3 regions of the Arthrobacter sp. YC-RL1 genome follow, and region 3 is predicted to be linked to each of the others. Evidence: riboswitches for the same ligand, from Rfam matches in the RefSeq annotation. Region 3 holds a riboswitch; each other region holds the start of a gene.
What was found. Region 3 has a riboswitch for S-adenosylmethionine ahead of ATC04_RS01825 (acyl-CoA dehydrogenase family protein). Riboswitches for the same ligand answer to the same signal wherever they lie in the genome.
Positions count from the first base shown of each region.

Region 1: it holds a riboswitch for S-adenosylmethionine, as region 3 does, so the genes downstream of both, ATC04_RS16770 (O-acetylhomoserine aminocarboxypropyltransferase/cysteine synthase family protein) here and ATC04_RS01825 (acyl-CoA dehydrogenase family protein) in region 3, are expected to answer to the same signal.
Region 2: it holds a riboswitch for S-adenosylmethionine, as region 3 does, so the genes downstream of both, ATC04_RS15220 (hypothetical protein) here and ATC04_RS01825 (acyl-CoA dehydrogenase family protein) in region 3, are expected to answer to the same signal.

Region 1 covers NZ_CP013297.1:3,644,904-3,648,166, reverse strand. Annotated here, with positions in the region: gene ATC04_RS16770 (O-acetylhomoserine aminocarboxypropyltransferase/cysteine synthase family protein) at 1-1,333, opposite strand, end outside; SAM riboswitch class I at 1,445-1,539, opposite strand; gene ATC04_RS16765 (histidine phosphatase family protein) at 1,653-2,213, shown strand; gene ATC04_RS16760 (sigma-70 family RNA polymerase sigma factor) at 2,339-2,836, shown strand; gene ATC04_RS16755 (methylated-DNA--[protein]-cysteine S-methyltransferase) at 2,833-3,263, shown strand, end outside.
Region 2 covers NZ_CP013297.1:3,304,378-3,307,640, forward strand. Annotated here, with positions in the region: gene ATC04_RS15210 (helix-turn-helix domain-containing protein) at 104-667, opposite strand; gene ATC04_RS15215 (DinB family protein) at 869-1,468, shown strand; SAM riboswitch class IV at 1,543-1,656, shown strand; gene ATC04_RS15220 (hypothetical protein) at 1,672-1,938, shown strand; gene ATC04_RS15225 (VIT1/CCC1 transporter family protein) at 1,994-3,097, shown strand; gene ATC04_RS15230 (LOG family protein) at 3,167-3,263, opposite strand, start outside.
Region 3 covers NZ_CP013297.1:399,292-402,554, forward strand. Annotated here, with positions in the region: gene ATC04_RS01815 (glycerate kinase) at 1-528, shown strand, start outside; gene ATC04_RS01820 (alpha/beta hydrolase) at 636-1,469, shown strand; SAM riboswitch class I at 1,662-1,752, shown strand; gene ATC04_RS01825 (acyl-CoA dehydrogenase family protein) at 1,804-3,009, shown strand; gene ATC04_RS01830 (acyl-CoA dehydrogenase family protein) at 3,059-3,263, shown strand, end outside.

The DNA.
Region 1 (3,263 bases), 3.2 Mb from region 3:
AGGATGCTCCGTCGTAGGCCGGTGCCGCGAAGTCGGACTCCAGCGTGCCTTCCTGCGAGGCGGCCAGCGCCTGGTCGAGGTCCCAGAGGATGTCCTCGACGTCCTCCAGGCCGACCGACAGGCGGATCAGGTCTTCCGGAACGCCGGCGGCGACCAGCTGTTCGGCGCTGAGCTGCTGGTGGGTGGTTGAGGCGGGGTGCAGCACCAGGGTGCGGGCGTCGCCGATGTTCGCCAGGTGGCTTGCCAGCTGCAGCGCGTCGATGAACTTGGCGCCGGCCTCGCGGCCGCCCTTGACACCGAAGCTGAAGACCGAGCCGACGCCCATCGGCAGCAGCTTGGCTGCCTGCTCGTGCTGCGGGTGGGATTCCAGCCCCGCGTAGTTCACGTAGGTGACTCGCTCGTCGGCTTCCAGCCAGGCGGCGACCTGCTTGGCGTTGGAAAGGTGGTTGTCCATGCGCTGGGGCAGGGTCTCCAGACCCTGCAGCAGCTGGAAGGCCGACTGCGCCGGCAGCGCCGGGCCGAAGTCGCGCAGCTGCTCGCTGCGCAGCTTGGTCAGGAAACCGTATTCGCCGAAGTTGGCCCACCAGGAGACGTTGCCGTAGCTGGCCACCGGCTCGGTCATGGTCGGGAACTTGCCGTTGCCCCAGTTGAAGGTGCCTGACTCGATGACCACGCCGCCCAGGGTCGTGCCGTGGCCGCCGATGAACTTGGTGGCCGAGTGGATCACGATGTCCGCGCCGTGCTCGATCGGGCGCAGGATGTACGGCGGAGTCAGCGTGGAGTCGACCACCAGCGGGATGTCGTGGCGATGCGCCACCTCGGCCAGTCCGGCCAGGTCCGCGATGTCTCCGGAAGGGTTGGCCACGACCTCGGTGTAGACGGCCTTGGTGTTCTCGCCGATCGCCGCCTCGAAATCGGCCGGGTCGTTGGAGTCGACGAAGGTGGTGTCGATGCCGAAGCGGCGCAGCGAGACGTCCAGCTGCGTAATGGTGCCGCCGTAGAGCTTGGCCGAGGCCACGATGTGGTCGCCGGCCTGGGCCAGCGCGGCGAAGGTGACGAACTCCGCGGCCATGCCGGAGCCGGTGGCTACCGCGCCGAGGCCGCCTTCCAGCGAGGCCATGCGTTCCTCGAACGCGGCAACGGTCGGGTTGCCGATGCGCGAATAGATGTTCCCGTACTTCTGCAGGGCGAACAGGTTCGCGGCATCGTCGGCGTCCTTGAAGACGAACGAGGTGCTCTGGTAGATCGGCACCGCGCGGGCGCCGTGCTCGGCATCGGGGGTGCCTCCGGCGTGCAGCGCGCGGGTGCGGAATCCAAACTTGTGGTCTGCCATGGTGGCTTATGACTCCTTGTCGATACGTTCTTGGCCTCCGTGCCGAACACGGAAGCCATCGAGGCAGGAATCCCGGTCAATGTCGCTTGAACGCCGGGTAGGCGGAAAGCAGCTCCATCGTTTCTGGCGGTAGCACCGTATCCACCGGCTGTGGCAGGTTGCTGCGGCGTCATCGAACCAGATCTCTCGGCCGCTCGGGATGGTTGTAACAATCTTCGCAACATGACCGAAAATGACCCAACTATGAGTCGTAACGTTGCGTATTGCTTCCCTCGCCACAGATTCTTCGATACCTTTGCGCTGCGCTTATGCTCGAGTCATGGACACCGCGCTGGCATTGGTACGACATGGGCAGACCGACTGGAACCTGGCTGGCCGCCTGCAGGGCCGCACCGATATCGAGCTGAACGAGACCGGACGCCACCAAGCACGCAGCCTGGGGCGCTTCCTGAAGGGCAAAGGCTGGGATCTGCTGCTGGCCTCCCCGCTGGCCCGCGCCCAACAGACTGCGGCGCTGATCGCCGAGCAGCTTGGGGCGGAGACCGGACCGGCGGTGCACACCCTGACCGAGCGCAGTTTCGGCCCGCTGGAGGGGCGCATCATGGCCGAGGTCAGCGATCTGGAAGCCGCCGAGGTGCAGCACGAACTGGAAACCCACCAGCAGATCCTTGACCGGGCGCTGCCTGCGCTGCTCCAGCTGGTGCAGGAGCACGCGGGGCGCAGGATCATGGTCGTCAGCCACGGCGCGACCATGCGCACTATCCGCGACGCGCTCGCCGGAAGCCGGCAGCCCCAGGGCGTGGAGAACGGCGAAGTGATCGACATCGACCTGAAGCGGCTGGAAGAAATCGCCGCTGACTTGGACACGGTGCGCCTGTAGCTGGCTTCTCCAATTGCGCCTTGGCGCCGCGGAGCAAAAAATTTTCGCTGCCGACCTCACAAACGGCGCCTGCGGTACGTTTACAAGGTGAGAGCCCGCAAGGGGAAGCAGCTGCCGGGAGAGCCATGCAGATACCGTTCGAACGGATTGTCCAGGACCATGGGCTGGCCGTGCTGCGTGTGTGCCGTGCCCTGCTGGATGAGCATCGCGCCCAGGATGCGTGGTCGGAAACGTTCCTAGCCGCGCTCAAGGCCTATCCGGATCTGCCGGATGATGCCAACGTGCAGGCCTGGCTGGTCACCATCGCCCATCGCAAGGCCATCGACGAACTGCGCAAGAACCCGTCCGAGGTGTTGGCCGAGGTGCTGCCCGAGACAGAAGTCGGGCAGGCGGGACGGCCCGAAGCCAGGATCATGGATGGAGAACTGTGGCAGGCGGTCAAGGCGCTGCCTCAGAAGCAGCGTTTCGTGCTCGCCTACCGGTACCTGGGCGGGTTGAGCTACGCGCAGATCTCGCAGATCCTTTCAGGTTCCGAAGCGGCCGCCCGCCGCGCGGGCAGCGACGGAATCAAGAACCTGCGTGCCCATTGGAAGCACGCGCAGATGCTGGAGGAGTTGTCATGAGCGAACGGACTACCGCCTTCCCGGCGACGCGGGACGAAGAACGGATCCTGGCCGAATTGAACAAAAAATTTGTTCATGATGCCCGCCGCCAGCAGTTGATCGAGATCTCCTACCGCATTGTCGACAGCCCGATCGGAGGGCTGCTGCTGGCCTCCACGGAGGCCGGGCTGGTCCGGGTGGCCTTTGAAACCGAGGGGCATGAGCGCATCCTCGATGTCCTGGCGCACAAGGTGGGCCCGCGGATCCTGAAGGACGACAGATCGCTCGACGACGCGGCCAGGCAGCTCGACCAATACTTCTCCGGCGCGCTGCAGGAGTTCAGCCTGCCGCTGGACCTGCGGCTTTCCACCGAGTTCCGTCGGCAGGTGCAACTGGAGCTGGGCCGCATCGCCTACGGGCAGACCCAGAGCTACGCCCAAGTGGCCGA
Region 2 (3,263 bases), 2.9 Mb from region 3:
TATTCCAAGAATACGCGGTGCAGTGGCCAGCCGTGAACGCGGCGCCTCTTCGCGGCAGGCTCTGTCCGGGGAGTCACACCACACCGGGAGCCACTGCACAGACTCAGAGAATCAGGGTCCAGAGCACCACGGCAGGTTCATCGCCGGGGTTTTCCCAGCTGTGCGGTTCCCGCCCCGGAAAGGTCATGGTGTCCCCCGCAGCGAGCTCGACCACCCGTTCGGGCAGCACCAGCGTGAACACCCCGGAGGCCACGTGCAGCACTTCGAGCTCGCAATCCACCGAATACAGTTCGCTCTCCCCCTTGCCCCGGGGTTCCACTTCGGCGCGAATGACCTGGACGCGCTTTTCGCCGCGCGGGGTGACCAGCTTCTCGGTGATGCCCGAGCCTCCCAGCGAGATGCGCGGCGCATCCCCCAGTCGCACCAAAGTCGTGTCCGGTACTTCGAACAGGGTCCCGACCTCGATCCCCAGCACCTCGCAGAGCTTGAGCAGCGTGGAGACCGACGGACTGGTCAAGTCGCGTTCGACGCGGGAAAGAAACCCCTTGGTCAACCCGGAAAGCTCGGCGACCTGGTCGATCGTCATGTGCTGCTGCTGGCGGACGCCGCGCAGCCGTGCTCCGATGTTGATTGACGAGCCTGAGGGTTCGACGGGCAGAGCTTTCATCCGTGGGGCACCTGGACCTGTTCACTCGAAGGATAGGCAGCGACCGCGGGAGTGTACTTCTGCCGGCCGCTCTGCGTCCCCAGTTTACCAATACGCAACTTCCGGCCAACCGGAGCGGAAGAATATGACACCTTGGCTTCGGTGGCTTCCCATTTCCTGAAGCGGGTTCCCCGAACCGTGGCCTGCACCTACACTCGGTCCATGGACGACACCCCGAACAGCACCGCGGCCAGGCTGCGCGAATACCTGAACGACGCGCGGCAGGCAGTCATCTTCAAAAGCCGGCAGCTCGGCGAGGAGCTGGCCCGCCAACCCATGACCCCCACCGGCACGCACGTGCTGGGCGTCGTGCACCACCTGGCGATCACCGAGTACGGCTACTTCGGTGCGTGCCTCAATCGGCCGGTCAACGACTCCTACGTCCAGCAGCTGCTGGACATCGACGACCCGCAGGCGGATTTCATTCCGCCAGCCGATGCCAGCGCGCAGCAGGTCATCGAGCTCTACCAGCGGGCCATCGCCTTCGCCGAGGCCGGGTTCGACCAGCTGGAGCTCGCCTCCCCGGCCGAAGTCCCCTGGTGGGTCCGCCACCGGCACACCACCCTGGAACATCTCATGGTGCACATGATCGCAGAGACCTCGCGCCATGCAGGCCATCTGGACATCGTCCGCGAGCTCCTGGACGGCCAGGTCGGGCTGCGCGCGGAAGCGCCGAACCTGCCGGACTACACACCCCGGCAATGGCAGGACCAGCGCGACCGGCTGCAGCAGACCGCGCAGTCCAGGCGCGGCTCCGACTAGCGCTTCGCGCGGAGTTCATATTACGGAATGAAACTTCACGACTTAATATTGCGGCGGTAGCATCGACACTGTTGCTTCACGAGACGCGGCGCCAAGCTCCGACTGGCCGCGCACCAACCCCAGGTTCATGGGTGGTTCGGATGAAGAAGCGGTCCGGGCATCGACCGATGCGCGGGCAAGAGCTCAGCGAGAGTTGTCGTGTCATGGCATTTTCCGTCCTCCCCATCATCGATCTGCAGACCGGACAGGTGCAGTTCACCGTGCAGGACCGCTGGTACACCCGCTACGTTTCAGACCCGGCGCACCTTGAGCGGCTGATCACCCGTTCCTCCCGGCGCCCGGTCTTCGATCCCGCGGCCGGCGAGCTGGTGGTGTTCGTGGCGTCCGCCGGGCAGCCCGATGGGCGCAGCCTTGCTTTTAGGCTTGCCAAATTCCCCGGCACCATCTCGCTGGCTAAACTGAGAGGCTGAACAGAATCCCGGGTTTCGTTGAGAAATCCCAAGCCGTAGGAGAGTCATCCTCGTGATGTCACACAGCCCCACGACTGAGCCCACCCCCGCCCAGATCCGCCGCTGGCGCAAGTACGTTGCGGACGAGGTCGCCGAAGGCGCCATCTACCGCGCGCTGGCCCAGAAGAAGACCGGACAGGAAAAGCAGATCCTGCTGGGACTGGCCGCGGCGGAAGAACGCCATGAGGAATACTGGCGCACCAAGCTCGGGGCGCATGCCCGCCCGGTGCGTCCCTCGCTGCGTCGCAGCTTCCTGCGTTTCCTCGCCCTGAGCTTCGGCTCGGTGTTCGTGCTCGCGCTGGCGCAGCGGGCCGAAAGCAGCACCCCCTACGCGACCGATGCCGACGCGTCGCCGCAGATGGCCGCCGACGAGCAGGTCCACGAGGAAGTCGTCCGCGCCCTGGCCACCGCGGGCCGCGCGCAGCTGTCGGGCAACTTCCGCGCCGCGGTCTTCGGCGCCAACGACGGCCTGGTCTCCAACCTGGCCCTGGTCATGGGCATCGGAGCGACCGGTGTTTCCTCCGGACTGGTGCTGTTCTCCGGCATCGCCGGCCTGCTGGCCGGCGCGCTGTCCATGGCCGCCGGCGAATACGTCTCCGTGCGTTCGCAGCGCGAGCTGCTCACGGCTTCGCGTCCCACTCAGGTGACGCTCACCGCCGCCCCTGACCTGGATTTGGACGCCAACGAACTGGTGCTCATCTACAAGGCCCGCGGCATGACCGACGAGGATGCCGAGCACCGCGCTGCAGAACGCATGGGCCTGTTCACCTGCGACTGCAACCCGTCCTTCTCGCTGAACCCGGAAGCCCGGGCCGAAGAGCTGGCGAACGAGCACGAGGAACTGGGCTCGGCCACCGGCGCCGCGGCGACCTCCTTCTGCCTGTTCGCCTCCGGAGCGGTCATCCCGATCCTTCCCTACATCTTCGGCATGTCAGGCCTGGCTGCGATCATCACCTCGGTGCTGCTGGTCGGCGCCGCGCTGATGATCACCGGCGGCATTGTAGGGCTGCTGTCCGGGGCCTCGCCGATGAAGCGCGGCCTGCGCCAGCTGGCCATCGGCTGGGGCGCCGCCGCAGTCACCTACTGCCTCGGCTTGCTGTTCGGCACCAACGTGGCCTGAGCCCCGCCGGCTCGATGAGCCATTCCCACGGCCGCCGCCTGCTTCACCAGGCGGCGGCCGTTGCCGTTCTCAGAATCTGGTGCGCCGGCGCAGCGACTGCATGCCGCCGATGAATTCCACCGCTTCGGCCACCGAATCGACCAGAGCGATCTTGTCCTCCATGATC
Region 3 (3,263 bases):
CTATTGGGCGAGAACGGCGCCGCAGCGATCTTCGGGCCGCAAAAGGGTGCTTCCCTGAAGGATGTCGCAACCCTCGACGCCGGGCTGGGCCGGCTGGCCGATGTGCTGGAAACCGCCACCGGCCGGGTGCTGCGCGACCGAGAAGGCATGGGCGCCGCCGGAGGCCTGGCCTTCAGCCTGGGCAGCTACTTCGCGGTCGACCTGGTCCCCGGGTGGGAGCTGGTCGCCCGGGTGCTGGACGCCCACCGCATCATGGGCGGCGCGGATCTGGTCATCACCGGCGAGGGCCGGCTGGACTCGCAGTCCCTGCAGGGCAAGGTGGTATCCGGGGTACTGCAGGCCGCCGGGGGAGACGTTATCGTGATCGCCGGATCGGTCAGCCTGGAAGACCAGGTTTTGGCCGACGCCGGAATCCTCGCGGCCTACTCGATCGCTCCGGGCCCGGCGAGTTTGGCCGAGCTGTCCGCCGACGCGCTGAAGCTGCTGGAGCGCACCGCGTTCAGCGTCGCACGGACCTACCTGCGCTGAAGCGCTCGCTGTCGCTTTGCGCAAAACCCTTGCCACCGTCGAGGACCGATGCCTAGCGTGGGAGGCAGCGCGGCAACCGCCGCGCCCCCGTCGGCGAAAGGGCCAGCATGGCAACCGTGAAAGTCGGAGAAGAGAACACCACCGATATCGAGCTGTACTACGAGGACCACGGCTCCGGGCAGCCGGTGGTGCTGATCCACGGCTACCCGCTGGACGGATCCTCCTGGGAGCTGCAGACCGCGACGCTGCTCGGCGCCGGCTACCGCGTCATCACCTACGACCGCCGCGGCTTCGGCAAGAGCTCCAAGGCGGCCGTCGGCTACGACTACGACACCTTCGCCGCCGACCTGCACACGCTGCTGGAAACGCTTGACGTGAAGGACGCAGTGCTGGTGGGCTTCTCCATGGGCACCGGCGAGGTAGCCCGCTACCTTTCCACCTACGGCTCGGCCCGCGTCGCGAAGGCCGCCTTCCTCGGCTCGCTGGAACCGTTCATCCTGCAGACCGATGACAACCCCGAGGGTGTGCCGCAGGATGCGCTGGACCCGATGGCCGAGGCCGCCAAAACCGACCGCTACGCGTTCTTCAGCAGCTTCTTCGAGAACTTCTTCAACACCGAGACCTTCCTGGGCAACCGGCTGAGCGAAGAGGCGCTGGCCGCGAACAAGGCCCTGGCCTATGCCGCCTCGCCCTACGCCTCGGTCGCGGCCCAGTACACCTGGACCACCGACTTCCGCGCCGACATCCCGAAGATCGACGTGCCCGCGCTGATCGTGCACGGCACCGCCGACCGGATCCTGCCCGTGGACGTCACCGGCCGGCGCTTCGCCGAGGCGCTGCCCGCCGCCGAGTACCACGAGGTGGATGGCGCCCCGCACGGGCTGCTGTGGACCCACGCCAAGGAGGTCAACGACCTGCTGCTCGGCTTCCTCTCCCGCTAGCCGCAAGGCCCGCCGGGCCCGGGCACTGCGTGCGCCAATATGACGTCGTGCGACGGCTGGATGCTGCCGCGCGCCGTCGCGATCTGGGCCCGGCGCGGGTTCCAAACTCCCAATATGACGCAGTTTTGCGGTGCGTTCCGCCGCGTGACGGGGCGGTTCCCTCCGGCTTCGGCGGCGTGCTTGAATCGGTGCACACCATCCAGAGCGGCTGAGAGACCTGGCTCCGCGACGCCGCAGCAAGCCTGTAATCCGCAGGGAGTGCTAACGCCAGGTTCGATGGAGCCCGGGCCGCGTCCCGGTATCCCTCGGAAGTCCAATTCCAAGGAGCCCGATCATGACCGTCACCGCATTGCCCCGCGTCCCGTACACCGGCACCGCCAGCGAGGCCGAACTGGAGCGCTGGCGCGCCGTCGCCCGCCAGGTTGCCGGCACCCTGGCCGCCGACGCGCTGGCCCGCGACCGCGCCAACAAGCAGCCCTTCGCCGAGGTGAAGCTGCTGCGCGAGGCAGGGCTGCTGGAGCTGCTGGTCCCGGCCGAGTTCGGCGGCGCCGGCGGGCACTTCGAGACCGCCTTCGAGGTCATCCGCATCCTGGCCGCCGCCGACGGGTCGATCTCCCAGCTGCTGGCCTACCACTACATCAACCAGTCCTCCATCGCGTTCTACGCCCCGGCAGAGGCGCAGGCCGACTGGTGGCGGCGCACCGTGGAGGGAAGCTGGCTGTGGGGCGACTCGGTCAACCCGGTGGACCCGAACCTGGTGCTGACCCGCGAGGGCGATGGCTACCGGCTGAACGGGGCCAAGCGCTTCTCCACCGGCTCCGGGGTGGGCGAGGTCATCGTCGTCAACGCGGAGGTCGAAGGCAGCGGCGAGCTGCTGGCCTTCGTGGTCCCGCGCGAGGCCGAAGGACTGCGCATCGTCGACGACTGGGACTATCTGGGCCAGCGGCTGAGCGCCTCGAACTCGCTGGTGTACCGCAACGTGCGCATCGAGCCGTCCGACGTGCTGGGCCCGGTCACCGACGAGCCGGTGGCCACCCTGCTCACCCCGGGCATCCAGCTGGCCTTCGCGAACTTCTACCTGGGCATCGCGGAGGGCGCGCTGGCGCGGGGCCGGCAGATCCTGCTGGGGCGCACCAACGCCTGGTTCCTCTCGCAGGCCGAAACCTATTCGCAGGACGTCGTCTTCCAGCGCACCGTGGGGGAGCTGAAGGCCCGCACTGCCGCGGTGGCCGCGCTGGCGGAGAAGCTGGGCCGCCGCTTCGATCAGGTGCTGGGCGGGGCAGTCAGCCAGCCGCAGCGCGCCGAGTTGGCGGTGGCGATCGCGGAGCTGAAGGTCGTGGCCAGCGAGGCCGGCGTGGAGGTCGCCAACCGCATCTTCGAGGTCACCGGATCCTCCTCCACCAAGAGCAACGTCGGGCTTGACCTGTTCTGGCGCAACGTGCGCACGCACTCGCTGCACGACCCGGTGGACTACAAGAAGATCGAGGTCGGCGCCTACTTCCTGCGCGGCGAATCGCAGCCGCTCTCGCTGTACACCTAGACACTGGACGCCTACGCCACCCTGCCTGCAACACCGATTGGAACACCAGATGATCGCCCTGTCCACATCCCGTCTGGCCGGGCTGCGCGAACGCTTCGCCCCGCACTTCCAGGCCATCGCCGACGGCGCCGCCGAGCGCGACCGCACCGGCGCCCTGCCCTACCGCGAGGTCGCCGACCTCGCCGCCGCCGGCTTCGGCGCGATCCGCGTGCCCGTCTCCCACGGCGGAGCCGGCGCCACCCTGCCCGAACTGT